4 regions of the Streptomyces sp. NPDC088725 genome follow, and region 1 is predicted to be linked to each of the others. Evidence: riboswitches for the same ligand, from Rfam matches in the RefSeq annotation. Region 1 holds a riboswitch; each other region holds the start of a gene.
The links. A riboswitch is a leader RNA that binds a small molecule or an ion and turns the genes downstream of it on or off. The one in region 1 is predicted to bind cyclic di-AMP.
Positions count from the first base shown of each region.

Region 2: linked by a shared signal. The riboswitch ahead of ACIP6N_RS00465 (M23 family metallopeptidase) and the one ahead of ACIP6N_RS25065 (C40 family peptidase) in region 1 are both predicted to bind cyclic di-AMP.
Region 3: linked by a shared signal. The riboswitch ahead of ACIP6N_RS08525 (NlpC/P60 family protein) and the one ahead of ACIP6N_RS25065 (C40 family peptidase) in region 1 are both predicted to bind cyclic di-AMP.
Region 4: linked by a shared signal. The riboswitch ahead of ACIP6N_RS13225 (M23 family metallopeptidase) and the one ahead of ACIP6N_RS25065 (C40 family peptidase) in region 1 are both predicted to bind cyclic di-AMP.

Region 1 is NZ_JBIVLO010000011.1:106,646-113,612, forward strand. It holds gene ACIP6N_RS25055 (ATP-dependent Clp protease proteolytic subunit) at 63-707, shown strand; gene ACIP6N_RS25060 (hypothetical protein) at 715-1,023, shown strand; cyclic di-AMP (ydaO/yuaA leader) riboswitch at 1,401-1,586, shown strand; gene ACIP6N_RS25065 (C40 family peptidase) at 1,590-2,063, shown strand; gene ACIP6N_RS25070 (ATP-binding protein) at 2,188-2,619, opposite strand; gene ACIP6N_RS25075 (helix-turn-helix domain-containing protein) at 2,877-3,731, shown strand; gene ACIP6N_RS25080 (DUF397 domain-containing protein) at 3,740-4,024, shown strand; gene ACIP6N_RS25085 (8-amino-7-oxononanoate synthase) at 4,058-5,203, opposite strand; gene bioB (biotin synthase BioB) at 5,347-6,534, shown strand; gene ACIP6N_RS25095 (adenosylmethionine--8-amino-7-oxononanoate transaminase) at 6,527-6,967, shown strand, end outside.
Region 2 is NZ_JBIVLO010000001.1:115,820-122,786, reverse strand. It holds gene ACIP6N_RS00480 (GNAT family N-acetyltransferase) at 1-2,594, opposite strand, end outside; gene ACIP6N_RS00475 (HPr family phosphocarrier protein) at 2,719-3,000, shown strand; gene ACIP6N_RS00470 (GntR family transcriptional regulator) at 3,150-3,839, opposite strand; gene ACIP6N_RS00465 (M23 family metallopeptidase) at 3,995-4,789, opposite strand; cyclic di-AMP (ydaO/yuaA leader) riboswitch at 4,800-4,971, opposite strand; gene ACIP6N_RS00460 (M16 family metallopeptidase) at 5,141-6,523, opposite strand; gene ACIP6N_RS00455 (M16 family metallopeptidase) at 6,541-6,967, opposite strand, start outside.
Region 3 is NZ_JBIVLO010000003.1:331,810-338,776, forward strand. It holds gene pcrA (DNA helicase PcrA) at 1-1,358, opposite strand, end outside; cyclic di-AMP (ydaO/yuaA leader) riboswitch at 1,640-1,795, shown strand; gene ACIP6N_RS08525 (NlpC/P60 family protein) at 1,803-2,933, shown strand; gene ACIP6N_RS08530 (NlpC/P60 family protein) at 3,248-4,336, shown strand; gene ACIP6N_RS08535 (hypothetical protein) at 4,416-4,805, shown strand; gene ACIP6N_RS08540 (LuxR C-terminal-related transcriptional regulator) at 5,045-5,764, opposite strand; gene ACIP6N_RS08545 (PspC domain-containing protein) at 5,835-6,967, opposite strand, start outside.
Region 4 is NZ_JBIVLO010000004.1:659,883-666,849, reverse strand. It holds gene trmB (tRNA (guanosine(46)-N7)-methyltransferase TrmB) at 1-196, shown strand, start outside; gene ACIP6N_RS13235 (PrsW family intramembrane metalloprotease) at 395-1,708, shown strand; gene ACIP6N_RS13230 (aldo/keto reductase) at 1,821-2,765, opposite strand; gene ACIP6N_RS13225 (M23 family metallopeptidase) at 2,897-3,946, opposite strand; cyclic di-AMP (ydaO/yuaA leader) riboswitch at 3,958-4,113, opposite strand; gene ACIP6N_RS13220 (PP2C family protein-serine/threonine phosphatase) at 4,486-5,664, opposite strand; gene ACIP6N_RS13215 (hypothetical protein) at 5,739-5,897, opposite strand; tRNA gene ACIP6N_RS13210 (tRNA-Met) at 6,098-6,171, opposite strand; gene ACIP6N_RS13205 (hypothetical protein) at 6,282-6,479, opposite strand; gene ACIP6N_RS13200 (HAD family hydrolase) at 6,543-6,967, shown strand, end outside.

The DNA.
Region 1 (6,967 bases):
TTACGTGCTGTACGTCCTGTACATTTTTTACATCCGAGCCTGCGCCGAGGAGAACCGTCGTCATGATCAGCCCCTCCGCCCGCTACGTACTGCCCGAGTTCAACGAGCGCACCACTTACGGGAATCGCACGCTCGACCCGTACTCCAAGCTCTTCGGCGAGCGGATCGTCTTCCTCGGCACCGCTGTGGACGAGACCGCCGCCAACGACGTGATCGCGCAGTTCCTGCACCTGGAGTACGACGCCCCCGACCAGGACATCTGCCTCTACATCAACTCCCCCGGCGGCTCGATCAGCGCCATGACCGCCATCTACGACGCGATGCAGCTCGTCACCTGCGACGTGGAGACCACCTGCCTCGGCCAGGCCGCCTCGACCGCCGCCCTGCTGCTGGCCGCCGGCACCCCCGGCAAGCGGATGGCGCTGCCCGGAGCCCGCCTGGTCCTCCAGCAGCCCGCCGTCACGGATCCCGTTCGGGGCCAGCTGTCCGATCTGGCCATCCACGCCGACGAGTTGGTCCGGCAGCGGACCCGGCTGGCCCGCCTGCTGGTGCACCACACGGGCCAGAGCGCCGAGCGGATCGACCAGGACATCGACCGGGACAAGGTGTTCGACGCGCCCGGCGCCAAGGCGTACGGCCTGGTCGACCATGTGGTCCAGAACCGCAGGACCTCTCTTGACCCGTCCGGCACCTCCGACGGGCGGTGAACCCCCGATGCTGCCGCCCGAACTGCCGCCACTGCCCGCGCTGACCCGGGCCGAGGGCGCCTTCATCGACAGCTATCTCCTGGTGGTCGATCTGCTGGGCCGGATGAATCCGGCCCATGGCGCGGACACGTACAGCGCGCTGCGCGCCGCGCAGGCCCTGCCGGCACGGGCGGCGGAGCTGCTGGACGCCCTCACGACCATGCACGCGCGCGGCGAGACGGACCTGCACGCGTCGACGCTGACCCGCGCGCTGCGGATGCTCGACGGGGAGCGGCGGGCGAGCCGGGTCACGCTGCCGCCCCAGCCGCCGGGATGAGCGCGGGCCGGCGGGGAGGAGCCGGTCCTGGTGGAGGTGAGCGGCCCTCAGCTACGCGCGGGACAAGCCGCGTTCCCGTTCGGACGCGCCCGTACGGGAACGCCGCCCCTCGTTCGGCGTACGCGCCGCCGGCGGGCGTCCGCGGCTTCGAGTTGCGCGAAGCGATCTGGTACGTGATGCGCGCGGCCGTCCCGCCGCAGGTGGGGCCCTCGCCACGATGTGGATATATCGACACATAAGGGACTTAAACCCCCATACGGTCCAAGAGTGATGTAATTCACATATCGTCGTTTCGACTCGGAAATCCGCACCCGCCACGTCAAGATCCCTGGGACGACAAGCCCCCGCCACCGCGGCGAGGCGGTCCGGGCGGACGCCGAGTCCTGCCGCCGCTCCGGATGACTGGTCGACAGGAGTGGATCGGCAGGAGTGGAGGACCCGAGCAGTACGGGTCGGCCCGGAAACGGGCTGTCCCTCGGGGTGAAGCCGCGTTCGCGCGGCCGGGCGACTTCGCCAGTCCGAACCCGACAGGTCATCCTTCACAGGCGGCTGACGAAGGGTTGCGCATGACTGCGCAGACACATGTCCCGTCTTTGTCCTTCAGAGTCGGCGCCGTATCGGCCATGACGCTCGTCGCGGTCAGCGGTACCACGCTGGCGCCGGGCGTCACCTCCGAGGCGTACGCCGCCACGCACGCGGTCAAGGCGCTGCAGATCGCCGCGTCGAAGAAAGGATCGCCGTACAGCTGGGGAGCCACGGGCCCGAGGCGGTTCGACTGCTCGGGGCTGACGGTCTACTCGTACAAGAAGGCCGGCAAGAAGCTCCCCCGCACGACACAGCAGCAGTACAACAAGACCCGCCATATCTCCGCCTCCAAGCGGAAGAAGGGCGACCTGGTGTTCTTCCACTGGGGCAACAACGTCTACCACGTCGGGATCTACGCGGGCAGCGGGAAGATCTGGCACTCGCCCAAGACCGGCGCCGTGGTGCGTCTCGAACGGATCTGGTCCAAGAGCGTGTGGTACGGGCGGGTGCGCTGAGCGGCCGGTGCGCCGGCCGCGGGGGGCCGCCGCCCCTCCGTCGGCCCGGTCCCCGTGCGGGCCTGTCCGTGCGGGCCTGTTCAGACCGGACTTTTCATGCGGCGGGCCGTCTCGTAGGCGCGGGTCAGCTCTGCACACGCGCCGTCCAGGGCAGGGCGATCCAGACCGTCTTGCCGCCTTCCGGAGTCGGCGTGACGGACATGCTGCCGCCGTTCTCGGCGGCCAGCCAGCGGATGATGACCATGCCGCGGCCGTTGTCCTGCTGCACGGCCGCGGGCAGCCGCCGCGGCCAGCGCGGATGACTGTCGGTCACGCCGATCCGCAGCTGTTCGTCCAGCTCCAGTTCGAGTCGCACGGTGAACGTGGGCGACTGGCCGAAGGTGTGCTGGACGGCGTTGGTGGCCAGCTCGGAGACGATCAGCCGTACCGTTTCGGCGGTGTCTCCTTCCGCCGGCATCCCCCATTCGGAGAGGTGTTCGGCGACGAATCTGCGCGCCGCGGAAACCGAGGCCGGAGCACTCGGCAGGATGACGGATGCTTCTTGGTGATCTGCCATGACAACGCGGTCCCTTTCCCGCCGGACCTCGGTCCGGCACAGAGCGGATGACTGCGCGGACGGCCTCGGACTGTGCCTCGCGACAGCGTGCCACTCATGGTGCCGCTGATAGCGCCGATCCACCGAGATATGCATATATCTGTCGCTCAAAGCGGTGAACTCTGCGCGGCGCGCCCTCATCCGGGCGGCGGAAAGATACCTTCTCCGCCGCGGCGCCCCCTGGCGTCCGGTCACGGCCCAGGCGAAAGGGAACACTCATGCCTCAAGGTCCCGCGGTACGCAGACGCCGGCTCGGCGAGGAATTGCGGGGACTGCGCCAGAGCGCGGGACTCACCAGCGGGGAGACCGCGCGGCTGCTCGGCTGGAACCAGTCGAAGGTGAGCAGGATCGAGACGGGAGTCAGCGGGGTGAAGGACGGCGATCTCACCCGGCTGCTGGACGCGTTGGGCGTCCATGATCCGCAACTGCGCACGTTATTAGCCACATTGGCGGGCGCGGCGGACGGCGGCCCGGGATGGTGGGAGGCTTACGGGGGCGTGATTCCGCCGCAGTACCGGGACTTCATCAGCCTGGAGTCCCAGGCCCGTACGGCGCGCACACTGGAGACCTCGGTGGTGCCCGGGCTCCTCCAGACGCCGGGGTACGCACGGGCCGTGACACGCGCCGCCCTGGACGGTCCGCCGGCCTCGACGGTCGATTCCCTGGTGGAAGTACGGCTCGCCCGCCAGGAAGTTCTGCGCACTCCGGTGCCCCTGAAGCTGCACGCGGTGCTTGACGAGTCCGTCCTGCGCCGCGAGGTGGGCGGGCCCGAGGTGATGCGGGATCAGTTACGGAGATTGCAGGCGCTGGCTCCGCTGCCGCACATCCTGCTGCAAGTGATGCCGTTCGCCGTCGGTGAATACGCCGGGCTCACCGGGCCTTTTATGATCTTTACCTTTCCGAATATCAATGACCTGGATTTGGTCGTCCTTGACCACTTGACGAGTAGCCTTTACCTGGAGGGGAAAGAAGACCTCGAGGCGTACAGCGCTGCTTTCCGCAGGATGCAGGCGCGCGCCCTTTCGCCCGAGGACTCTTTGGATCTCATCGCCGGGATCGGTGACGGCGTGTAGGGAGCATCATGACCGCTTACCTCGCACATCCCCCTGCCCAGACGACCCAGACGGCACCCCCCACACCCTCGACCACCTCAGCCCTTCTCACCTGGCGGCGCAGCAGCTACAGCGTGGGAATGAACAACTGCGTGGAGACGGCCCGCACCGGCGCGGACGTCCTCGCCGTACGTGATTCCAAGAACGTGGCGCTGCCGCAGCTGCGTTTCACCCCGACGGCGTGGACGTCCTTCGTGTCCGGTGTCGTGCCGGGGCTCATATCCGGCCCGGCAGAGGAGGACATCACCGCCTGACGCCGGGCATGAGCAGAGCGCCGTGACGCCGCCTCAGCCGGCCGGCGCCGTCGCGACCACCGTACGCACCGCCGCGCCGATCTGCTGATCCGTCAGGTCGGCGCGCGCGGTGAGCCTGATCCGGGAGATGCCGTCCGGCACCGAAGGCGGCCGGAAACAGCCCACCGCGAGCCCCGCCGCACGGCAGTCCGCGGCCCAGCGCACCGCCGCTTCCGGTGACGGCGCCTGTACGGACACGACAGCGGCGTCGGGCCGCACGGCGGTCAGGCCCTCCTCGGTCAGCCGCCGGTGCAGCGTCCTCGCGACCGTCCCGGCCCGCTCCGCGAGGCACGGGTCTCCGCGCAGCAGCCGCAGGCTCGCCAGGGCCGCCCCGACGGCCGCAGGCGCGAGTCCGGTGTCGAAGATGAACGTCCGCGCGGTGTTGACGAGATGGTCGATCACCCGTGCGGATCCGAGGATCGCCCCGCCCTGGCTGCCCAGGGACTTGGACAGGGTGACGGTCGCCACCACCCCGGACGCGCCCGCGATCCCCGCGGCGTCCGGCGCGCCGCGGCCGCCCGCGCCCAGTACGCCGAGGCCGTGCGCGTCGTCGACGAGCAGCGCCGCGTTCCTGGTACGGCAGATCTCGGCCAGTTCGCGCAGCGGAGCCGCGTCGCCGTCCACGGAGAACACCGCGTCGCTCACCACCAGGGCGCGGCGGCCGGGGTGCGCCTCAAGTGTCTTGCGTACGGCCGCGGTCGACGCGTGCGGTACGACGGCGGTCTCGGCGCGCGAGAGCCGGCAGCCGTCGATGATCGAGGCGTGGTTGCCCGCGTCGGACACGATGAGCGAGCCGGGAGCCGTCAGCGCGGTGAGGGCGGCGAGGTTGGCCGCGTAGCCGGAGGACAGCACGAGCGCGGCCTCGAAGCCGCAGAATTCGGCCAGTTCACGCTCCAGTTCCGCGTGCAGCTCCGTGCTGCCCGTGACCAGCCGCGAGCCGGTGGAGCCGGCACCCCAGCGGCGCGCGGCCCCGGCGGCGGCCCCGGTGATCACGGGGTGGCGGGCGAGCCCCAGATAGTCGTTGCTCGCGAGATCCAGGACCGCGGAGTCCGCGGGGCGCGGGCGGAGCGTGCGTACGAGACCCGACGCGGCGCGCCCGCGCGCTTCCCCGTCGGTCCAGTCGAAGGGATCCTGCTCCATGGTCCGGTCCTTTTGTAGGCTGCGCACAGACCCTATCGGCGGCCCGACCAGGTCAGGATGTGGTCATACACACAGTTCGTTTCTTCGGTGTTGTGGGATTCCTCCCTGGCTTCGAGCCGCGCGCGTACGCGAAGATCGGCCCCATGGATCTGCTGAAGACACTGGTGGAGAAGGGGCTGCGGCGCGAGCTGCCGACCCGCGAAGAGGCACTCGCGGTGCTCGCGACCTCCGACGAGGAGCTGCTCGATGTGGTGGCCGCGGCCGGGAAGGTGCGCCGCCAGTGGTTCGGGCGGCGGGTGAAGCTCAACTATCTGGTCAACCTCAAGTCCGGTCTGTGCCCGGAGGACTGCTCGTACTGCTCGCAGCGGCTCGGCTCCACGGCGGAGATCCTCAAGTACACCTGGCTGAAGCCCGATGAGGCGTCGAAGGCCGCCGCCGCCGGAGTGGCGGGCGGCGCGAAGCGGGTCTGCCTGGTCGCGAGCGGGCGGGGCCCCACGGACCGGGACGTCGACCGCGTCTCGCAGACGATCGAGGCCATCAAGGAGCAGAACGAGGGCGTCGAGGTCTGCGCCTGTCTCGGCCTGCTGTCGGACGGCCAGGCGGACCGGCTCCGGTCGGCCGGCGCCGACGCGTACAACCACAACCTGAACACGTCCGAGGCGACGTACGGCGACATCACCACCACCCACACCTTCGCGGACCGCGTGGAGACGGTGCAGCAGGCGCAGGCGGCCGGTCTGTCCGCGTGCTCCGGGCTGATCGCGGGCATGGGCGAGAGCGACGCCGATCTGGTGGACGTGGTCTTCTCGCTGCGCGACCTGGACCCGGACTCGGTGCCGGTCAACTTCCTGATCCCGTTCGAGGGCACCCCGCTCGCCAAGGAGTGGAACCTCACCCCGCAGCGCTGCCTGCGCATCCTGGCGATGGTGCGGTTCGTCTGCCCCGACGTCGAGGTCAGGCTCGCGGGCGGCCGCGAGGTGCACCTGCGTTCGATGCAGCCGCTGGCGCTGCACCTGGTCAACTCGATCTTCCTGGGCGACTACCTCACGAGCGAGGGCCAGGAGGGCAAGGCGGACCTGGACATGATCGCCGACGCGGGCTTCGAGGTGGAGGGCGCGGACACGACGACGCTGCCCGAGCACCGCGCGGGCGGCGGCTGCGGTCCGTGCGGGGAGCAGAGCGAGGGAGGCACCGGCTGCGGGGGAGCCGTTCCGGCCACTTCCGACGGCGCTGCCGTCGCCGCTCCCGCCGAGGCGACCTCGTCCCCGCGCACGGATCTGGTGTCCGTTCGCCGTCGCGGAGCCGGTACGGATCTCGCGCCCAATGCCTGATTCCGCCACGCCCGAGCCCCTGACGCCCGGTTTCTCAACGCCCTTGACCGCGAACGCCGTTACCGCGACGGCCGGGCTGCTGGAGCTCGACCGGGCCCACGTCTGGCATCCGTACGGCCCCATGCCGGGCCGGGTGGACCCGCTGGTCGTGGAGTCCGCGTCGGGGGTTCGGCTGCGCCTCGCCGAAGCGGCCCACGGGCAGCGCGAGTTGGTCGACGGCATGGCGTCCTGGTGGTCGGCGATCCACGGCTACAACCACCCCGTGCTCAACGAGGCGGCACGCGGACAGCTGGACCGGATGAGCCATGTGATGTTCGGCGGGCTCACCCATGAGCCCGCCGTCCGGCTCGCGGCCAGGCTGGTCGGCATCACGCCCGAGCCGCTGCGCCATGTCTTCCTCGCCGACTCGGGCTCGGTGTCGGTCGAGGTCGCG
Region 2 (6,967 bases), on a different contig from region 1:
CGCAGGGAGGTGAGCAGTTCGGAGACGTCGCGGTCGGTGGCCGGGACGAGCCGGTGGGCGAGGTCGCCGAGCAGTTCGGAGGCCGCGCCCGCGAGCCCGAAGGAGAGCACGGCTCCGGCGGCGGGGTCGATGGCGGCGCGCACGACGGTGTCGACGCCCCGGGGCGCCATGGCCTGGACGACGGGCTGGAGTTCCGCGGGCTTGCCGAGCGCTTCGGTCAGCTCGCGGAACGCCAGCCGCAGCTGGGCCTCGTCGCCGAGGTCGAGCCGTACGCCGCCGAGGTCGGCACGGTGGCGCAGATGCGGGGCGGTCGTCTTCAGCGCGACGGGGAAACCGAGCCGCAGGGCCGCCTCGACGGCCTGGTCGGGCCCGGGGGCCGGCAGCGTCGGCCGCACGTGGATTCCGTACCGGCCGAGCAGTTCGCGCACGTCGCCGGGGGCCGGCGTGACGCCGTGCGGATCGACGCTCTCGCCGAGGCAGCGCTCGATGAGGGCGGCGGCGCCCGCCTCGTCGATGTCGTCGTACTCGGGCACCTTCCCGGGCTCCGCCGCCTCCCGCCGCCACTGCGCGTACTTCACGGCTTCCCCGAGCGCGCGCACGGCGCGCTCGGCGGCGGGGTAGGCGGGGATCCGGCCGGGGCCGGGGCTGCCTGCGGGGGCCGGAGGCGCCTCGCCGGTGTCCGGGACCGGTGCGACGTCCGGTGTGCCCGCCGGGACCGGTGCGGGCGGTGCGCTGCCGCCGACCGGCGCCGTCAGCGCTTCCGCGATGCCGCCGATCTCCACGTGCACCACCGTCACCGGCTTCGCCGGGCCCGTCGCCGCGGCCGCGCGCAGCGCGGTGGCCAGCGGGCCGCCCGCGGACGGGTCTTCCGTTCCGTTCTCTCCCACCCGGGGGATCGCGGTGACCACGACCGCGTCGCAGGCGGGATCCGCCAGCGCCGCCGTGAGCGCGACGCGGAAGTGCTCCGGGGTCGCGGAGGTGGTGAGGTCGCTGGGCGGAAGCGGGCGCAGGCCCTCCGCGAGGCAGGCGTCGTACGTCAGCAGGCCCAGCGACTCCGAGTTGCCCAGGATCGCGACGCGCGGTCCCGCCGGGAGCGGCTGGGCCGCGAGCAGGAGACCCGCGTCGACCAGTTCCGTGACCGTGTCGACGCGGATCACCCCGGCCTGGCGCATCAGCGCGGAGACCGTCGCGTCCGGGATACGGGTGACCGGGACCGCGTGCCCGGGAGGCGTACTGCCGCTGTGGCGCGCGCCCTTGACCACCACGACCGGTTTCACCGCGGCCATGCGCCGCGCGAGGCGGGTGAACTTGCGGGGGTTGCCGATCGATTCGAGGTACATCAGGACGACATCGGTGTCCGGGTCCTCGTACCAGTACTGGAGGAAGTCGTTGCCGGAGACGTCCGCGCGGTTGCCCGCCGAGACGAACGAGGAGAGGCCGGCGCCGCGCCGGTGGAGCCCGGCGAGCAGGGCGATACCGATGGCGCCCGACTGTGTGAAGAGGCCGATACGGCCCCGCTGGGGCGGGTCGGGCGCGAGGGAGGCGTTCAGCCGTCCCTGCGGCGAGGTGTTGATGATCCCGAAGGCGTTCGGGCCGATCAGGCGCATCCCGTAGGAGCGGGCCTGGCGCACCAGTTCGCGCTGGCGCGCCCGTCCCTCGTCGCCGCTCTCGGCGTATCCGGCGGAGAGGACCACCAGGCCCTGGACGCCGTGTTCTCCGCAGTCCGCGACCGCGTCCGGCACCCGTTCCGCCGGTACGGCCAGGATCGCGAGGTCGACGGGGGCACCGATCTCCGCGACGGAGCGGACGGCGGGGGCGCCGTCGATCTCGCGCAGATCCGCGTCGAAGGCGTGGTTCACGGCGTACGTACGGCCGGTGAAGCCGGCGGCCAGGAGGTTGCGCAGGACGGTGCGGCCCACGCCGCCCGGTATGCGTCCCGTTCCGACGACAGCGACGGATCCGGGGCCGAGGAGCCGCTGCACCGAGCGCGCTTCGGCGCGCTGCTCGCGGCCGCGCTGCACGGCCAGTGACTCCGCGGTGGGTTCGAGGTCGAGGGTGAGCCGTACGGAACCGTCCTCGAAGCTGCGCCGCTGGGTGTAGCCGGCGTCCCGGAACACCTTGATCATCTTGTTGTTGGCGGGCAGTACCTCGGCCGCGAAGCGCCGGATGCCCCGCTCGCGCGCGACGGCGCCGATGTGTTCGAGGAGGGCGGAGGCGACCCCGCGCCCCTGGTGGGCGTCCTGGACGAGGAAGGCGACCTCGGCCTCGTCGGCGGGCGCGGTGGCCGCCATGCCGCGGTCGTCGATGCGGTCGTAGCGGACGGTGGCGATGAACTCGCCGCCCACGGTCACCGCGAGGCCCACCCGGTCCACGTAGTCGTGATGGGTGAAGCGGTGCACGTCCTTGTCGGAGAGGCGCGGGTAAGGGGCGAAGAAACGGTAGTACTTGGATTCGTCGGAGACCTGTTCGTAGAAGCTGACCAGGCGTTTCGCGTCTCCGGTCGTGATGGGCCTGATACGCGCTGTACCGCCGTCACGCAGCACGATGTCTGCTTCCCAGTGGCTCGGGTACGCGTATTCCGACGGCGTCTCCATGGTCCAAGCCTACGGCGGAGCGCGGTCGGAGGCCGCGCGTGAACACGTGCCTCCAGGTACTTCGCCGCACGTGAGACACTGGTCTAGACAACCTCTTGAAACGTGAGACTTGAAGGGCAACACCATGGCTGAGCGCCGCGTCAATGTCGGCTGGGCCGAGGGCCTGCACGCCCGCCCCGCTTCCATCTTCGTCCGTGCGACCACGGCCACCGGTGTCCCTGTGACCATCGCGAAGGCCGACGGAAACCCGGTCAACGCCGCGTCGATGCTCGCGGTGCTCGGACTGGGCGCGCAGGGCGGCGAGGAGATCGTGCTCGCTTCGGACGCGGAAGGCGCGGACGCCGCGCTCGACCGGCTGGCGAAGCTGGTCGCCGAGGGACTCGACGAACTCCCCGAGACGGTCTGAGACGTCCGGCACATCTTTTCCGCGGGCCGAGCCGCGGTGCGTGAATTCCGCGCACCGCGGCTCGGTTTGTTTTCGGCCCGTTTTCTTTCAAAAAGGGCAGCAGGAAATAGAGCCCACTTGTTTCCCGCTCTTTGTATACGACGTCATTGTTAAGTACGGACGCTCGTGATGTTTACGGCATGTTGCGAAGCGCTCACTTTTTCCATGACCGGGGCGGGCCGCCGCAGCCGGTGCGCGACGGCGGAGCGTTCGGCGTGCAGCGTGGTGAGCGTCCGCGCGCGCTCGGCGTCGCCGCGCGCCACCGCGTCGACGATCGCGCCGTGCTCCGCCCAGGACTCCACCGGATGCCCGGGCTGCTCGACGGTGTACATCCAGGCGATCTTGTGCCTCAGCTGCGTGAGCAGCGCGATGAGCCCCGGGCTGCCGGACGCCTGGGCGAGCGTCTCGTGGAACCAGGAGCCGAGCGAGCGCAGATCCTCGCCCTGGCTCCGGCGCGCCCGCTCCTGACCCAGCCGCACCATGCCGCGCAACACCTTGAGATGGGCGTCCGTACGCCGCTGCGCGGCGCGGGCCGCACCCAGCGGCTCCAGCAGCAGCCGCACTTCCAGGAGGTCCGCCGCCTCCTGCTCGGTGGGTTCGGCCACGCACGCGCCGACATGGCGCCGGGTCGTGACGAACCCCTCGGACTCCAGGGTGCGCAGCGCCTCGCGCACCGGGACGCGGGAGACGCCGTAGCGCCGCGCCAGATGTTCTTCGGTGAGTCTGCCGCCCCGCTCGAACAGACCGGAGACAATGTCGTCGCGGATCGCCGTGCATACCGAGTGCGCTGGAATGCGCATGTCCGAACCTCCGCCTTAATCCGCGCGAAACGCAGCCGATTGACGCCTGTTCCGTGACTCTATTGCAATCAACGCGAATTTCCGATGGCTGCCCGAAATCCATGGATATCTTTTGGCCAGTGCGACGGAGGTTCTGCGGAGGCCGGACGAATCGGTCAGACGTTCAGGCCGTGGCTGCGCAGATATGCGACGGGGTCGATGTCGGAGCCGTACTCCGCGCTCGTACGGGCCTCGAAGTGCAGGTGCGGTCCCGTGGTGTTGCCGGTCGCGCCCGAGAGGCCGATCCGCTGCCCCGCGCTGACGCTCTGGCCGACGGAGACGGCGGTCGACGAGAGGTGGCCGTACTGCGTGTAGGTGCCGTCGTCCATCCTCAGCACGACGTTGTCGCCGTAGGCGCCGGCCCAGCCGGCCTCGACCACGGTGCCCGCGCCGACGGCCACGACCGGGGTACCGGAGGCCGCGTGGAAGTCGATGCCGGTGTGACTGCCGGAGGACCAGAGCGCGCCGCCGCTGCGGTAGGCCGTGCTGACGTACGAACCGGCCACCGGCAGCCGGAAGGCGTTGAGGCGCTCGCGCTCGGCCGCACGGGCCGCGCGCTCCTCGGCCGCGCGGGCCTCCTTGGCGCGGGCCTCGGCCTTGCGCTCGGCCTCGGCCCGAGCCGTCGCGCGGGCCGCCTCGTCGGCGGCCTGGCGCTGGGCGGCGGCCTGGGCCCCGATCTCGTCGGCGAGGGAGTCACTGACGTCGAGAACCTGCGTCAGTCCGGTCCGCCGCGCGGCCGGCGCGTCGGAATCCGCGGCCAGCGCCTGGGACGAGAGCCCGGTGACGACACTGCCGACGGCGACGGTCACGACGCCTGCGGCTCTCGCGCTCCTGCGCGCCGTACGGCGCGCGTCGGGACTCGAAGCACGGCGCGGGGCACGGTGCTTCCCGGCGGGACGGCTGAATGCCAAGACTGCTGGTCCTTTCCTTCCCTCTCGCCTACCGGGTTAGCTGACGGGTTCGGAGCAGGAAGGTCTCCTACGGGCCCCTCCGCACGGGATACGTGCGAAGGCACCCGATTCACCCCGGGGACTGAGTGTGGGTCCCCGGCTCCCCAGGCTCGCGCCTGACGGGGACTCGGCGATGGCTGTCCGATGCCGCGGTCGCGGCGCGTTACTGGCGAACAGCCGGATCGACGCTAAGCGGACTGTCTTTCAATCACCAAACAGACAGGCCCGTTTGTAGCGCACACCACAGACAAGAAGGACATACGGGAGAACCCCGGCGACTGGTCGTCACCGGGGTTCCACTTACGGCGGAATTCAGCCCGTGACAACCGTCACTTCGCCAATTCCGAGCGCCGTGACGGGATCCTTGATCCGGGCGGCGTCCCCGACGAGCACCGTGACAAGACGGTCCACCGGGAAGGCGTTGACCGCCGCCGCGGTCGCCTCGACCGTGCCGGTCTCGGCCAGGCGCGCGTACAACTGCGCCTGGAAGTCGTCCGGGAGGTGCTGCTCGACCTGATCGGCCAGGGTGTCCGCCACCGAGGCCGCCGTCTCGTACTTCAGCGGCGCGACCCCCACCAGGTTCTGGACGGCCACATCGCGCTCGGCGTCCGTGAGGCCTTCGGCCGCGAGGGTGCGCAGCACGGTCCAGAGGTCCTCCAGCGCCGGGCCGGTGGACTCCGTGTCCACGGAACCGCTGATGGCGAGCATCGCGGCGCCCGTCGCGCCGCCGGGAGTGGCCGGGTCGGAGGAGCGCAGCACCTGGCCGAAGGCCCGGACACCGTAGGTGTAGCCCTTCTCCTCGCGCAGCACCCGGTCGAGACGGGACGTCAGGGTGCCGCCGAGGCAGTACGTGCCGAGCACCTGGGCCGGCCAGACGCGGTCGTGCCGGTCGGCGCCGATGCGGCCGATCAGCAGCTGGGTCTGTACGGCGCCGGGACGGTCCACGATCACCACGCGGCCCGTGTCGTCGGCGGTGATGGGCGGCACGGGCCTGGCGGGGGCGGTGTTGCCCGTCCAGGCGCCCAGCGTCTCGGCGAGCAGCGCGTCCAGGTCGACGTCCGTGAGGTCACCGACGACGACGGCCGTGGCCGTGGCGGGGCGTACGTGCGCGTCGTAGAAGGCGCGCACCGCCTTGGCGTCGATGCGTTCCACCGTCTCCGCGGTGCCCTGGCGGGGGCGCGACATGCGCAGGGACGCCGGGAACAGCTCCCTGGAGAGCTGCTTGGCGGCCCGGCGGCCCGGGTTGGCCGCCTCGTGCGGGATCTCGTCGAGGCGGTTGTTCACCAGCCGCTCGACCTCGGTGTCCAGGAACGCCGGCGCGCGCAGCGCGTCGGCGAGCAGGCCGAGCCCCTTGGCGAGCCGGGAGACCGGGACCTCCAGGGAGACCCGTACGCCCGGGTGGTCCGCGGCCGCGTCGAGCGTGGCGCCGCAGCGCTCCAGCTCGGCGGCGAACTCCTCGGCGCTGTGCTTGTCGGTGCCTTCGGAGAAGGCACGCACCATGATCGTGGCGACGCCGTCGAGCCCTTCCGGCTCGGCGTCGAGCGGGGCGTCGAGGGAGATCTCGACGGCGACCACCTGCTGCCCGGGGCGGTGGCAGCGCAGCACCGTCACGCCGTTGTCGAGCGCGCCGCGCTCGGGAGCGGGGAAGGCCCAGGGGGTGGCTTCGCCGGCCTGCGGCTGCGGATGGAGGTCCATGGTCACGGCAGCGTCGGTCACTTGTCCGCCCCCTCGTGCTCGTCGGTCTCTTCGGCGGCGGTCTCGTCCGCGGACGCCTCTTCGGGGGCCAGCGGTTCGTACACCAGCACCGCCCTGTTGTCGGGGCGCAGTCGCGCGGCGGCGACGGCACGCACCTCCTCGGCCGTGATGTCCAGCACACGCGTCACGGCGGTGAGCGCCAGCTGCGGGTCCCCGAACAGCACGGCGTACCGGCACAGTTCGTCCGCGCGGCCGGCGACCGTGCCGAGCCTGTCCAGCCATTCGCGCTCCAGCTGGGCCTGCGCGCGCTCCATCTCCTCCGGGGTCGGCCCCTCGGCGGCGAGCCGGGACAGCTCGTCGTCGACGGCGGACTCGATCTGCGGGATCTCGACGCCGCCGGACGCCTTGACGTCCAGCCAGCCGAGCGACGGGGCGCCGGCCAGC
Region 3 (6,967 bases), on a different contig from region 1:
TTGCGCTCGTAGAAGCGCACGCCTCCGACGACCTTGTACGGCAGGCCGACCCGGATGAAGATCTCCTCGAAGACACGGGACTGCGCGTTCGTCCGGTAGAAGATCGCGACGTCACCCGCCTTGGCGTCACCCGCGTCCGTCAGCCGGTCGATCTCCTCGGCGATGAACTGCGCCTCGTCGTGCTCGGTGTCCGCGACATAGCCGGTGATCTGCGCGCCGGTGCCGGCGTTGGTCCACAGGTTCTTGGGGCGGCGGCTCTCGTTGCGCTCGATGACCGCGTTGGCCGCGCTGAGGATCGTCTGCGTGGAGCGGTAGTTCTGCTCCAGCAGGATCGTCGTCGCGTTCGGGTAGTCCTCCTCGAACTGGAGGATGTTGCGGATGGTGGCGCCGCGGAACGCGTAGATCGACTGGTCGGCGTCGCCGACGACACACAGCTCGGCGGGGTCCTGGTCCTCGCCGGAGGGGCCCACCAGCTCACGTACGAGCGTGTACTGGGCGTGGTTGGTGTCCTGGTACTCGTCCACCAGGACGTGCCGGAAGCGCCGCCGGTAGTGCTCGGCGACATCCGGGAACGCCTGGAGCAGGTGGACGGTGGTCATGATGATGTCGTCGAAATCCAGCGCGTTGGCCTCGCGCAGCCGTGCCTGGTACATCCGGTAGGCCTCGGCGACGGTCTTCTCGAAGCCGTCGATGGCCTGGCCGGTGAAGGTCTCCTCGTCGATCAGCTCGTTCTTCAGATTCGAGATCTTGGCGCTGAAGGACTTCGGCGGATACCGCTTGGGGTCCAGCTCCAGATCACGGCAGACCAGGGCCATGAGCCGCTTGGAATCGGCCGCGTCATAGATCGAGAACGAGGACGTGAAACCGAGCTTCTTCGACTCGCGCCGCAGGATCCGTACGCAGGCGCTGTGGAAGGTCATCACCCACATGGCGCTGGCACGCGGGCCGACCAGCTGCTCGACGCGCTCCTTCATCTCGCCGGCGGCCTTGTTGGTGAAGGTGATCGCCAGTATTTCGCCGGGGTGCACGCGGCGCGTGCCCAGCAGATGAGCGATCCGGTGAGTCAGCACGCGCGTCTTGCCGGAACCGGCCCCGGCGACGATGAGCAGCGGCGATCCGGTGTGCACGACGGCGGCGCGCTGCTCGTCGTTCAGCCCGTCGAGCAGCGCCACCGGATTGACGACGGTGCGCGGGGCGCCGTCGCGGTGGTACGGATCCCGGGCCGCGGGCACGTGGAACGCTCCCTCGAAGAGATCGTCGGGCACCTGCTCAGGCTCGGTGTCCTCGGGCGGCGGCGGGTGCTCCTCGCCGGAGGGCTGGAGGTCCGCCAGGAAACTGTCATCAAAGAGGCTGCTCATCGCCTTCAGAGTCTAGGCCGCTCCACTGACAGCGGGCAGCCGACGTCCGAAACGCCCTGCCCCGGACGCCGGAATCCTCTCCAGGTGATCACGGAGCGTGCCCAGCAGCCACCGCATCCGCGAAGGTCACGAAAATGTATCGGGCATATCGCACATCAACCTTCACAGCAGCACCACGAAGTGGTTAGCGTGCTCGAACAGGCACCCCGTACCCCAACGGCGACCGACGCCAAACGGGCTGCCCGCGCCGAATCCGGGGTTCCGTACCGAAGCGCTTCCGCAGGGAAGCCCTGCCGACGTGCGGAGATCCGGAACCGGGGACCCACTCGCACGACCGGGGTGAATCGGGCCGCACGTCCCAGGCCCGTAGGGCAGCCTTCCGTTCCACCGAGCCCGAACCCGACAGCTAACCCGGTAGGCGGTCCACGGAAGGAGATGCCGGCCTTGGCATCGCATCGCAAGCCGCGCACCCGTAACGGTGTACGGTCCAGCTCCCCCGCGCTCGGTCTCACGACGGCCGCCCTCGCCTCGGTCACGCTGCTCTCGGCACAGAGCGCCAACGCCGCGCCCGCGCGGCCGAAGCCGTCCATAGAAGAGGTGCGGAAGAAGGTAGACGACCTGTACCGCGAGGCCGGTTCCGCGACGGAGCGGTACAACAAGGCGAAAGAGTCCACGGACAAGCAGAAGAAGGACCTCGACCAGCTCCTCGACGAGGTCGCCAGGCGCGCGGACAAGCTGAACGAGGCCCGGCGCGCGCTGGGCACGTACGCGGCGGCGCAGTACCGGGAGGGCACCGTCGGCCCGACCGCGGCCCTGATGTTCGCCGACAGCCCGCAGGCGTACTTCGACCAGACTCAGCTGATGCACCGGATGACGGCGCACCAGCGCGACGCGGTCACCGACTTCCAGACCCAGCAGGCGGCCGCCGGTAAAAAGCGCGCGCAGGCGACGAAGAGCCTCGCGTCGCTCACCGCCTCCCAGAGCACGCTGCGCACCAGCAAGCAGAGCGTCCAGACGAAGCTGGGCGAGGCGCGCGCCCTGCTGTCGGAGCTGACAGCGGAGGAGAAGGCGCGGCTGGCCGCGCTGGAGCGCGAGAAGCAGGAGAAGGCCAGGAAGCAGGCGGAAGCGAAGGCCAAGGCGGAGGCGGAGCGGCAGAAGCAGTCGAAGCCGCCGGGCAGCGGCACGGGCACGGGCGGCGGCACGGGCACGCCGGCCGGCTCGAACTCCGGCCAGGCCGGGAAGGTACTCGCCTTCGCCCGCGCCCAGCTGGGCAAGCCGTACGTCTGGGGCGCGACGGGACCCAGCTCGTACGACTGTTCGGGCCTGACCCAGGCGGCCTGGCGGGCGGCGGGCGTGGAACTGCCACGCACCACCTGGGACCAGGTGAATGTCGGCACGCGCATCGCGACGGCCGATCTGCTCCCTGGAGACCTGGTCTTCTTTTACGACGACATCAGCCATGTCGGCATCTACATAGGCGACGGAATGATGATCCACGCACCGAAGCCGGGGGCGAATGTCCGCGAGGAGTCGATCTACTACATGCCGATCTACGGAAGTGTCCGCCCGGCCTGAGGTTCGCCCGGCCTGAGGCTGAGGTTCCTGTTGGCAGCGGACGAGGGACAGGGGCGAAGGCGCAGGCCACGCGCCTGCTCCGTGTGGCGGGCCGTCGTCCGTAACGGTCAGGTCCCGCCGTGCGGAGTGACTTCGGCATGGTCGCGGTGATCGTAAACCGCTCCTCTCCGTCCACCTTTGGGCAATAGCGGCCAGCCGGGCGCGCCTCGTGATCGCGCCCCTTACGGTCCTTCACGAGGTGGCCGACTCCTCCCCGCCGTCCACGTACCAGGACAGCCGTCGGCCGCCATCTCCCCGAAGGAAGTGGACGCCCCGTGGCCGCGCACCGAAAACGTAAACAGCGCCTGCTCGCCGGACCGGCGAGCCGCACCGCTGCCACCCTCGCGCTCGCGGGAGCTGTGACCGCCGCCGCGTCGAGCGGCCCCGTACAGGCCGGGCCCCGCCTGACCGCCGCCCAGGTCAAGGCCAAGGTCAACACCCTGTACGAGCAGGCGGAGGCCGCCACGGACAAGTACGACGGGGCGAAGGAGAAGGCCGACGAGGCCCGTACGGCGCTGAACGCGCTGCGTGACGAGGCCGCTCGCCGCACGGACCGGCTCAACGCCTCGCGCAACGCGCTCGGTTCGATCGCCGCCGCGCAGTACCGCGCCGGCGGCCTCGACCCTGCCATCCAGCTCGCGCTGTCGTCCAGCCCCGAACACTTTCTGGAGGGCGCGGCGCTCGCCGAACGTGCCGGGTCGCGCCAGGCCGACACGATCTCCGGTATGCGCAAGGAACTGGCCCGGATCTCCCAATTGCACACCAGCGCCGACGACCGGCTCGCCGACCTCAAGGCCCGCCAGACCGAGCTGGCCGCGTACAAGGCGAGCATCCAGAAGAAGCTCGACGCCGCGAAGAAGCTCCTCTCCCAGCTCACCGCCGCGCAGCGCGCGCGGTACGCGCAGGAGCAGGCCGGCGGTACGGTCGCGTCCCGCGCCGACCGCTCCCTGTCCCGCGACGCGCTGCGGGCCGCCGAGCAGGCGCCGGCACCGGGCGGCGGGCTACGGGCGCCCACCTCACGTGCCGCCGCGGCGGTGTCGTTCGCGTACGGAGCACTCGGCAAGCCGTACGTCTGGGGCGCCACGGGCCCCGACTCCTTCGACTGCTCGGGGCTGACCCAGGCGGCCTGGCGCGCCGCCGGTGTGTCGCTCCCGCGGACGTCGTACACCCAGATCAACGCGGGTCAGCGCGTGTCACGCGAACAGCTCGCGCCGGGCGATCTGGTGTTCTTCTACTCGGGCGTCAGCCATGTCGGGATCTACGTCGGCGGCGGCCGGATGATCCACGCTCCGCGCCCGGGCGCCCCGGTCAGGATCGCTCCGATCGACCAGATGCCCTTCGTCGGCGCGGCCCGTCCGGCCTGATTCCCCGCCGTCCCGGGATGCCGCGTCCCCTTCCGCGGGTCACGATGGCTGCACACCGCCGGCCCGCGAAGGGATCGCCATGAGACGAGCCACCGCCGTCAGACTGATCGGCGCCGGACTGGCCGTCGGCGCCGCGTTCGTCCTGGCGCCCGTCGGCATGACCCCGAAGGGATGCGGCGACCTCTCCAACGGCCGGCTCTGCATCGACGGCCCGATCGGCGGCGCCGGCGCCTTCACCATCCGCTACCTGCGGCGCCCCGGCGATCCCGGGGGCGCCGAGGTCCGGCTCGGCTACCAGCGCAAGGACAACCGGATCACCGCGTTCCCCGACTGGTTCGGCACGGCCAGAATCCACCACGGCACCGCCCAGCTGACCGGCACGCTGGACACGGCACCGGGCGAATGCATCAGGGGCGTACTCCTGGACGCCCACGAACGGCCCTATGTGACGCGGTGGAAGTGCGCGTGACGCGGATGGGCCACGCCGTCCGCGAGTGCTGTTCCGGACCACTGGTCACTGTGGGGTGGCAGTGTGCCGGTTCCTCACCGGGATTCGCACTCCCACGCCCGGCTCGCACCCCGACCGCTTTGCAAACTGCCCCGTTGTGTTCCGGCCGCGCGCTCATCATGTTCGCCTCCGGTGACGACCGTTCGGAGCCCGCGTATCCGGCGGACCCGCTGCCGCTGCTGATTACCCGTCTGCCGGTGTCAGACCAGCCGGCGCGCCGTCGCCCAGCGGGTCAGTTCGTGGCGGTTGGAGAGCTGGAGTTTGCGCAGGACCGCCGAGACGTGTGATTCGACCGTCTTCACGGAGATGAACAGCTGTTTCGCGATCTCCTTGTACGCGTACCCACGCGCGATCAGCCGCAGTACCTCCCGCTCCCGCTGCGTGAGCCGGTCCATGTCCTCGTCCACCGGTGGCGCGTCCGTCGACGCGAAGGCGTCCAGGACGAAGCCGGCGAGGCGTGGGGAGAACACCGCGTCGCCCTCCTGGACCCGGAAGACCGAGGCGACCAGGTCCGTGCCGGTGATCGTCTTGGTGACGTAGCCGCGGGCGCCGCCCCTGATCACTCCGATGACGTCCTCCGCCGCGTCGGAGACCGAGAGCGCCAGGAACCGGACCGGGTTCTCGCCGCCCGCCATCAGCGGGGCGCAGCGGCGCAGTACCTCGACGCCGCCCCCGCCCGGCAGATGGACGTCGAGCAGGACGACCTCGGGGCGGGTCGCCGTGATGACCGCGACCGCCTCGTCGACGTCGGCGGCCTCGCCCACGACCTCGACGCCCGTCTCTTCCGTGCGGCCGATCTCGGCCCGTACGCCGGTACGGAACATCCGGTGGTCGTCGACGAGGACGACGCGGACGCGGCGGTCTCCGCCGGCGTCGCCGCCCGTCGCGGGAGTGCCCTCGGTCTGCGCTTCCTCGCTCATGCTCTGTGCCCCTCGCACTCGTCACCCTCGTGGGACGGGTCGCCCCGCCGGTCTGCCTCCGACAGCGCCGTCATTCGCCGGCCCTGTCCATCTCCAGCTCGACTTCGGTGCCGCCGTCCGGCACCGAACGCAGCCGCGCCGTGCCGCCGTTGCGCTGCATCCTGCCAATGATCGACTCCCGGACCCCCATCCGGTCGTGCGGCACCGCGTCCAGATCGAAGCCGGGGCCACGGTCGCGTACGGAGATGAAGACCGTGCGGCCCTCGACCTCCGCGTACACCTGCACCGCGCCTCCCGCGCCACCGTACTTGGCGGCGTTGACCATCGCCTCGCGCGCGGCCTGCGTCTGCGCGGTCAGCTGCTCGTCCAGCGGGCAGTCGCCGACGACCACGACCTCGATCGGCACGCCGTGGTAGTCCTCCACCTCGGCCGCCGTCTTCTTCACCGCCTCCGCGAGCGTGTCGGGCTCCTGTGCCTCGTCCTTGCCCGTGCCCTCCGGCCGGTAGAGCCAGGCGCGCAACTCGCGCTCCTGCGCGCGGGCCAGGCGGCGGACCTCGCCGCCGTCGTCCGCGCTGCGCTGGATCAGGGTGAGCGTGTGCAGGACGGAGTCATGGACATGGGCGGCCACCTCGGCACGCTCCTGGGCGCGGATACGCATCAGCCGCTCCTCGGAGAGGTCCTGGGTCATCCGTACGAGCCAGGGGCCGACCAGCAGCGCGACGCCGGCCACCACGGCGATCGCGGCCGTCAGAACATTGCCGAACTGGGCCGCCGAGCCGCGTACCACCACGAAGACGGTCAGCCCGAGGCCGACCAGCGCCACGCCCGCCAGCCCACGGGCCAGTTGCAGCGTCCTGCGGTGTCCGCCGGCCTCGGTCCAGCGGGCCCGCCTCGCGTTGTCCGCCTGCCGCCAGACCAGGACGACGCCCGCGCCGATCAGCAGCATCGGCCAGATGTAGCGGTCGGCGTGATCCCGGCCCAGGTTGACGTTGCCGATGAAGGTCGCGGCGCCGGCCGCCAGCGCCACCACCGCGAAGAGCTGGCCCTTGTCGGGCTTGCGCAGCCGGCGTCTGCCGTCCGCGCTGATCTCGAAGAGGGAGCGTGGCTCGGCCGCTGTGCCGCCGATGCCCAGCGGGACGACGACCCAGAAGACGGCGTACAGCAGCGCACCGAGCCCCTGGGCGAAGAAGAGGCCGAGGAAGA
Region 4 (6,967 bases), on a different contig from region 1:
GCACTGCGCCACCGACTGGGAGCCGTACGCCGAGCAGATGCTCGACGTGCTCACCGCGCACCCCGGCTTCGAGAACACCCAGGAGGACGGCGGCTACGCGCCGCGGCCCGACTTCCGGCCGCTGACCCGGTTCGAGGGGCAGGGCCTCGACAAGGGGCATGTGGTGCATGACCTGTTGTTCCGCCGCGTGCCGTAACTCCCCACCGTATGGGCCCTACTTCCCACGCTCCGAACCGTATCGACGCGCATAGCGGGTGATTGTTGGCCATGACACGCTATAGGCGGTCAACGCGCCATCGCCGTTGTCAGTGACCCTCGTTAGGGTCGACGGGTGGCCCAAGCATCCGAGCAGCGCCTCGATCAGCATCCGGGTCCGGGTCCGGGTCCGGCCGCACTGTGGGCCGCCCCACCCGAGCCCGAGCCCCAGGTCCAGGTCCAGGTCCAGGCCGAGCACCGCCCGCGCCCCGCCCTCTGGCGCCGGGCCCTCTCGTACCGGGCCTTCTGGCGCCGCGGGGCCGTGCGCGCGGGCGCGGTGATCACGCTGCTCGCGCTCTGCGCCCTGGTGATCCTCGCGCTCGTCAGGGACCAGACGGGCGATCAGGGCTTCCTGGTCGGCCTCGGCCTCGCCGTCCTGCCCGTACCGCTCCTCATGGGCGCCTTCCGCTGGCTGGACCGGGTCGATCCCGGCCCCTGGCGCAATCTGCTGTTCGCCTTCGCCTGGGGCGCGTTCGCCGCCGCCCTGGTCGCGATCCTCACCAACTCGTTCGCGACCCAGTGGATAGCCACCGCCACCGCCGATCCGGTGGGCGCCCAGTCCCTGGGCGCGACGCTGATAGCGCCGGTCGTGGAGGAGAGCGCGAAGGCCACCGCGGTTCTGCTCCTCTTCCTCTTCCGCAGGCGGGACTTCACGGGACTGGTCGACGGAGTCGTGTTCGCGGGCTTCACCGCGACCGGCTTCGCGTTCACCGAGAACGTCCTCTACCTCGGCAGCGCCTTCGGCGAGGACCAGTCCATCGGCAACGGGGGATTCGCGTCCTTCACCGTGGCGACGTTCTTCGCGCGGGTCGTGCTGTCGCCCTTCGCGCATCCGCTCTTCACGGTGATGACGGGCATCGGCTTCGGCCTCGCCGCCTCGGCCGCCGGGCGGCGACGGCCCCTCCGGTACGTCGCGCCACCGCTCGGCCTCGTCGCCGCGATGGGCACGCACGCGCTGTGGAACGGCTCGTCGTCCTTCGGCACGTACGGCTTCTACGCGGTGTACGCGCTGTTCATGGTCCCCGTCTTCTCCCTGCTGACCTGGCTGGCCGTCTGGAGCAGGCAGCGCGGGCTGCGTACCGTCCACGACGAACTGCCCGCGTACGCCGCCGCGGGCTGGCTGGCCACCGCCGCGCCCCACACACTGTCCTCGATGCGGGCGCGCACGGCGGCACGGGACTTCGCCGGCCGTACGTACGGACCCGCCGCCGCCCGCGCGGTAGGCGAGTACGAGGCGTTGGCGACGTCCCTGGCGCTCATGCGCCACCGGGCCCACCGCGGCGCGGTGGACCCGGACTTCATCGAGCGCGAGCGGGAACTGCTGCGCCGGCTGTGGCAGCGCAGGAGCGTCGCGGACCCCGCGATGATCTACGCGGCGCGGGCCACGGGACGGGTACGCGTGCCGCCGCCGTACCTGGACTACGAGGGCTACAACCCGTACCGCCAGTACTGACAAGGCAGTTCGAGCCGACCGGCCCCGGGGCAGACAGAACGGATCAGACGGCCCGGATCAGCCGGAACAGATCAGACGCAACCGATCAGGCTCCCCGGTCCGGCGGAGCGGATCAGGCCGACGCGGCCGTCAGCGCCGCCAGTTCGTCCGCCGTCAGCTTCAGGTCCGCCGCGGCCAGCAGCGCCGGCAGCTGCTCGACCGTACGCGCGGACGCGAGCGGCGCGACCACGGTCGGCTGCGCCGCCAGCCAGGCCAGCGCGACGGTCGAGATCTCGGCGCCGTGCGCCTGCGCGACCTGGTCCAGCGCGGCGAGGACCTTCACACCGCGCTCGGTCTCCAGGTGCTTGGCCGCGCCCTCGGCGCGCTTGCTGTCGACCGTGCTGCCCGGGCGGTACTTGCCGGTGAGGAAGCCGGACGCGAGCGCGTAGTACGGGACGGTCGACAGGCCGTGGCGCGCCACGCTGTCCTGGAGCGGGCCCTCGTAGGAGTCGCGCGAGACCAGGTTGTACTGCGGCTGGAGCGCCACGTACTTCGCGAGGCCCTCACGCTCAGAGAAGGCGATCGAGGCGTCGAGCCGTTCCGCGCTGATGTTGGAGGCGGCGATGGCACGCACCTTGCCCGCCTTCACCAGCTGGTCGAGGGCGGTGATGATCTCCTCGACCGGGACGCTCACATCGTCGAAGTGCGTGTAATAGAGGTCGATGTGGTCCGTGCCCAGCCGCCGCAGCGACTCTTCGACGCCGCCCTTGATGGTGTCGGCGGCGAGGCCCTTGAACTTCTCGTGGGCGCCGACCTTCGTCGCGACCAGCACGTCGGAACGGTTGCCGCGGGAGGCGATCCACTCACCGATGATCGTTTCCGATTCGCCGCCCTCATTGCCGTCCACCCAGGCGGAGTAGACGTCGGCGGTGTCGATGAAGTTGCCGCCCGCCGCGGCGTACGCGTCGAGCACGGCGAAGGACTGGGCCTTGTCCGCGGTCCAGCCGAAGACGTTGCCGCCGAGGGCGAGCGGGAAGACCTGGAGGTCGGAGGAGCCAAGCTTGCGAAGATCAGTCATGAGGTGATTCAACCCCCGCGCGGGCTCCCCCTATTCCACCTCGGGCCCACGGCTCGCGGCGGTGTTCCCGAGCGGCCGGGCCCGGGTTGCCACCCGAGGCCCGGCCCGCCGCGTCCGCCGCGTCCGTTCCGTCAGGGATTGAGTCCGTTGCTCCGCAGCCAGGCCATCGGGTCGATGCCGGTGCCGTCCGGAGTGTGCACCTCGAGGTGCAGATGCGGCCCGGTCACATTGCCGGTCGCGCCCACCCGGCCGATCAGCTCGCCCGTGGTGACCTTCTGCCCGGCGGTGACGGTCATGGACGACTGGTGGCAGATCCACAGCTCCGTGCCGTCGTCCAGTTCGAGCACCGTGCGGTAGCCGTACGAGCCCGACCAGCCGGCCGACAGGACCGTACCGCCGTGAATGGCCTTGATCGGGGTGCCCGTCGGGGCAGCGAAGTCCAGGCCCGTGTGATAGCCCGAGGACCACATGGAGCCGGCCTCGCCGAAGGTGGAGGTGAGGGTGTACGAGGCGACCGGGAGGCTGAAACTGGCGGCCAGCTTGGCCAGCCGCTCGGCCTCTTCCTTCTTCTTGGCCTCTTCCTCCGCCTTCTTCTTCGCCTCTTCGGCCTTCTTCTCGGCCGCGTCCTGCTGCTGCTTCGCCTGCTCCTGCGCCTTCTCGGCGGCCGCCGCCTCGGCGGCCACCTGCTGGGCCGTGTCCGCCGCGGTCTGCTGCTGCTCGGCCTGCTGGAGGATCCTGGCGCGCAGCGCCTCGCCCGCGTCGGTGGTGCCCTGCTCGGCGTCCTCACTCGTGAGGCCCGCCGTGGTGAGCGGGGCGTCCGCGGCCATGGCCGCGAAGTCCGGCTCGGCGTTCTTCTCGTCGTGCGAGACAAGAGAACCGACACCCGGCAGCGACGTGGCGTCGGGCAGGTTGTCGGTGATGACGTCGGGGAGGGTGATGGAGATGGGGGGCTTGCTCTGCGCGGTGGCCATGCCACCCGCGCCGACGGCGGCTATGACGCCGACACCCAGGACCGTGGAGCTGCGCGCGAGTCCGTTGCGCTGCTTGGCGACGCGGTGTCTGCCGCGCACGGGGAGGACGGACTCCTCTGTGGGGTTCCACTCCGCCCACTGTCTGACCGGCTCCTCGCCGAGAACGGTGGTACCGAAGGGGGCCTCTTGGGCAGGCTTGTCTGACGCCACGGGGGCGCACTCCTTTCCTTCCTTCTCGCCTACCGGGTTAGCTGACGGGTTCGGAGCAGGAAGGTCTCCTACGAGCGTCTTTCCGCTGCGCGAGGCAGCAAAAGATGCCCGATTCACCCCAATTTTTGGTTCCCCGGTTTCCATGCGGAATTCGGCGCGTGCGCGCGGCGCCATCTCTGCCGACGGCTGGGACAACCGCGCTGCGTTATCGAACGTTAATAGAGAGTCCGGCTTTATTCCAAGCCATTCCCGATGATCGTTAACAACTTCGCAACGGACTTACCCGGACGCAAGCGGGTGCAACCGGGTGATTTGGCTGCTCGTCGGTACACCTCCGCTTCCTGACCGTAAGTCAAATGTTATGCGGAGGGATGTACTGCGGTCACCTGAAGTGATAATCCGTGCGCGAGGCCCCTGAGCTCCTTGAGGGAACTCAGGGGCCTCAGAGGCGCACGGAGTGAGCGGCATGGCTCACGGCACGCACGGTGTGGGCGGCATGGCTCCGCGACTCAACGGTGCGGGCCGTACGAGTCCGTGACTCACGGCGTGAGCGGCATGGCTCCGCGCCGCTCCGGCCACTCCTCCAGCTGCTCTCCCGTCGGCCGGCAGACCGCGAGCAGCGCCATGTCGTCCTTGCTGCCGCCTCCGGTGTAATCGACCACCTCGCCGACCAGCTCGTCGAGCAGTGCCTCGGGACCCTTGAAGGTCCGGCCGAGCAGCCGGGCGCCCGTGTCGAAGAAGACGCCCTCTTCGTTGCGCGCCTCGGAGAGCCCGTCCGTATAGAGGAGCAGCGTCGCGCCGTCGGGGTACTCGATCTGGTCCGCGCGGTCCGGCAGGCTGCCGAGGTCGCCCATGCCCAGCGGCAGCGCGTACTCGTCCGGCTCCAGCGACCGCAGCGATCCGTCCGCGAACAGCAGCAGGGGCGCCGGATGCCCGCGGTTGACCAGCCGTACGACATTCTCGCCGTATGGGATCTCGGCGAGCACCGCGGTGGTGAACCCCTCGAAGGCGTCGAGTTCACCCCGTAGCGCCTTCTCGCGCATGATCGCGCGCTCCAGGCGCTGCGCGACGCCCTCCAGGGACCGTTCCTGCTCCGCGGCCTCGCGGAAGGCGCCGACGGCCACCGCCACTATGGCGACCGCCTCGAGCCCCTTCCCGCGCACGTCCCCGACCACCAGCCGCACGCCGAACGGGGTGTCGAGCACCACGAACAGGTCACCGCCGATGAACGTGTCTCTCAGCGCGGCCTCGTACCGGGCGGCGACGCGCAGCCCGCCGATCTCCTCGGCCGGGGTGGGCAGCACCGCACGCTGCGCCGTCTCGGCGATGATTCTCGCCGAGGCCAGCCGCTGGCCACTGCGGCGGACGACCCAGTTGATGAACAGCGCGAGGACGGACACCGTCGCCACGGTCGCCGCTTCGGCGACCGTGACCACCACGCTCACCGATTCGATCGCGGTGTCGATGCCCACCACGGCGGCCAGTGAGAGGAGCGCCACCACCGCGGTGTTGCGCGCGCTGGTGAAAGGCGCGGCCAGCAGCGGGGCTGCCGAAAAGAAGGGTGAGGCGGTGACGCTCGCCGGCGTCAGGCTTTCGAGCAGTACGCCCGCGACGAGCATGATCACCGGAAGAATCCGCACGATCATCGGTGGCGGACGTCCGGTCCCGCGCGGCCTCCCGAGGCTGCTCGCGCCGTTCGGACCGTCGGGGTCGCTCATGCCGCCCCGGGCGTCCGCGCGGGGCGCACGGCTCGCGCCGCCGCTCGCATCACTCGGGGCGTCGGCGCCCCGTTTCAGCTTCCCCACCAATGATCTCCTGCCCGGTCCACCTTCGGCTGCGGAAGGTACCGCGCTCCCACCAGGCTGTCCGCCGCCACGTCGGGCGGCGATTCGCCGTCGGCCGAGTGGGCTACGGCCGAGTGGGCTACGGCCATGAACATGGAACGATTCATACGCCTGAGCTTGACACTGCGTAGCGATCACTCGCAGACCTTAGAACCCTGCACGCGATCCGCTCTGTCCCATTCTGCCCGAATATCTGACGCTTCGGTGGGTACCGAGGGCGGGTTTACCGTCACCAAATCTGGGTAAAGCCGCCCCGGACACGACGAAGGCCCGGATCCACAGGGATCCGGGCCTTCGTCTTCATGAGTAGCGGGGGCAGGATTTGAACCTACGACCTCTGGGTTATGAGCCCAGCGAGCTACCGAGCTGCTCCACCCCGCGCCGCTGAACGCAACACTACGCCATCCGGAGCAAGATCATCTCCACCCCGGAAAGACCCCGGAAAGGCCGCCCCGCCGGCCCTTTTCCCGGGCGTGCCGACCGCCCGGACATCAGGCGGCCGTCACGACATCGGCCCGGATCGAGGCGGCCCATTCCACCAGAAGCCGCTGATAGCGGTCCTGTTCGGCCTCGGAAAGCGCGCGTCCGGCACCGCCGGCGCGGGTCCACAGGGCGCGGATCTCCGCGTTGACGACGGCGGCGGAACGTACGGGACGGGGCTGAGCCGAAGCGGACGAGGAAGCGGACATGGGAGACAGGCTACGGCCAGCCACTGACATTCGGCAGAGAGTATCTCTAGGGTTACGCCGGTGATCGAAAGCATCGTGTTCGACGTCGGTGAGACGCTCATCCGTGACGACCGTTACTGGGCGGGCTGGGCCGACTGGCTGGGCGTCCCCCGGCACACCATGTCCGCGCTCGTCGGCGCCGTGACCGCGCAGAGCAGGGACAACGCGGATGCCCTGCGGCTCATCAAACCCGGCATGGACGTCGGCGAGGCGTACCGCGCTCGCGAGGCCGCGGGCCGCGGTGAGCATCTGGACGAGTCCGACCTCTATCCCGACGTACGCCCGGCCCTGGCGAAGCTGCGGGACCTCGGCATCCGCGTCGTACTGGCCGGGAACCAGACGGTCAGGGCCGGTGAGCTGCTGCGCGGGCTCGACCTGCCCGCCGATCTCGTCGCGACCTCCGGCGAGTGGGGCGTGTCCAAGCCGTCCGCGGAGTTCTTCGCGCACGT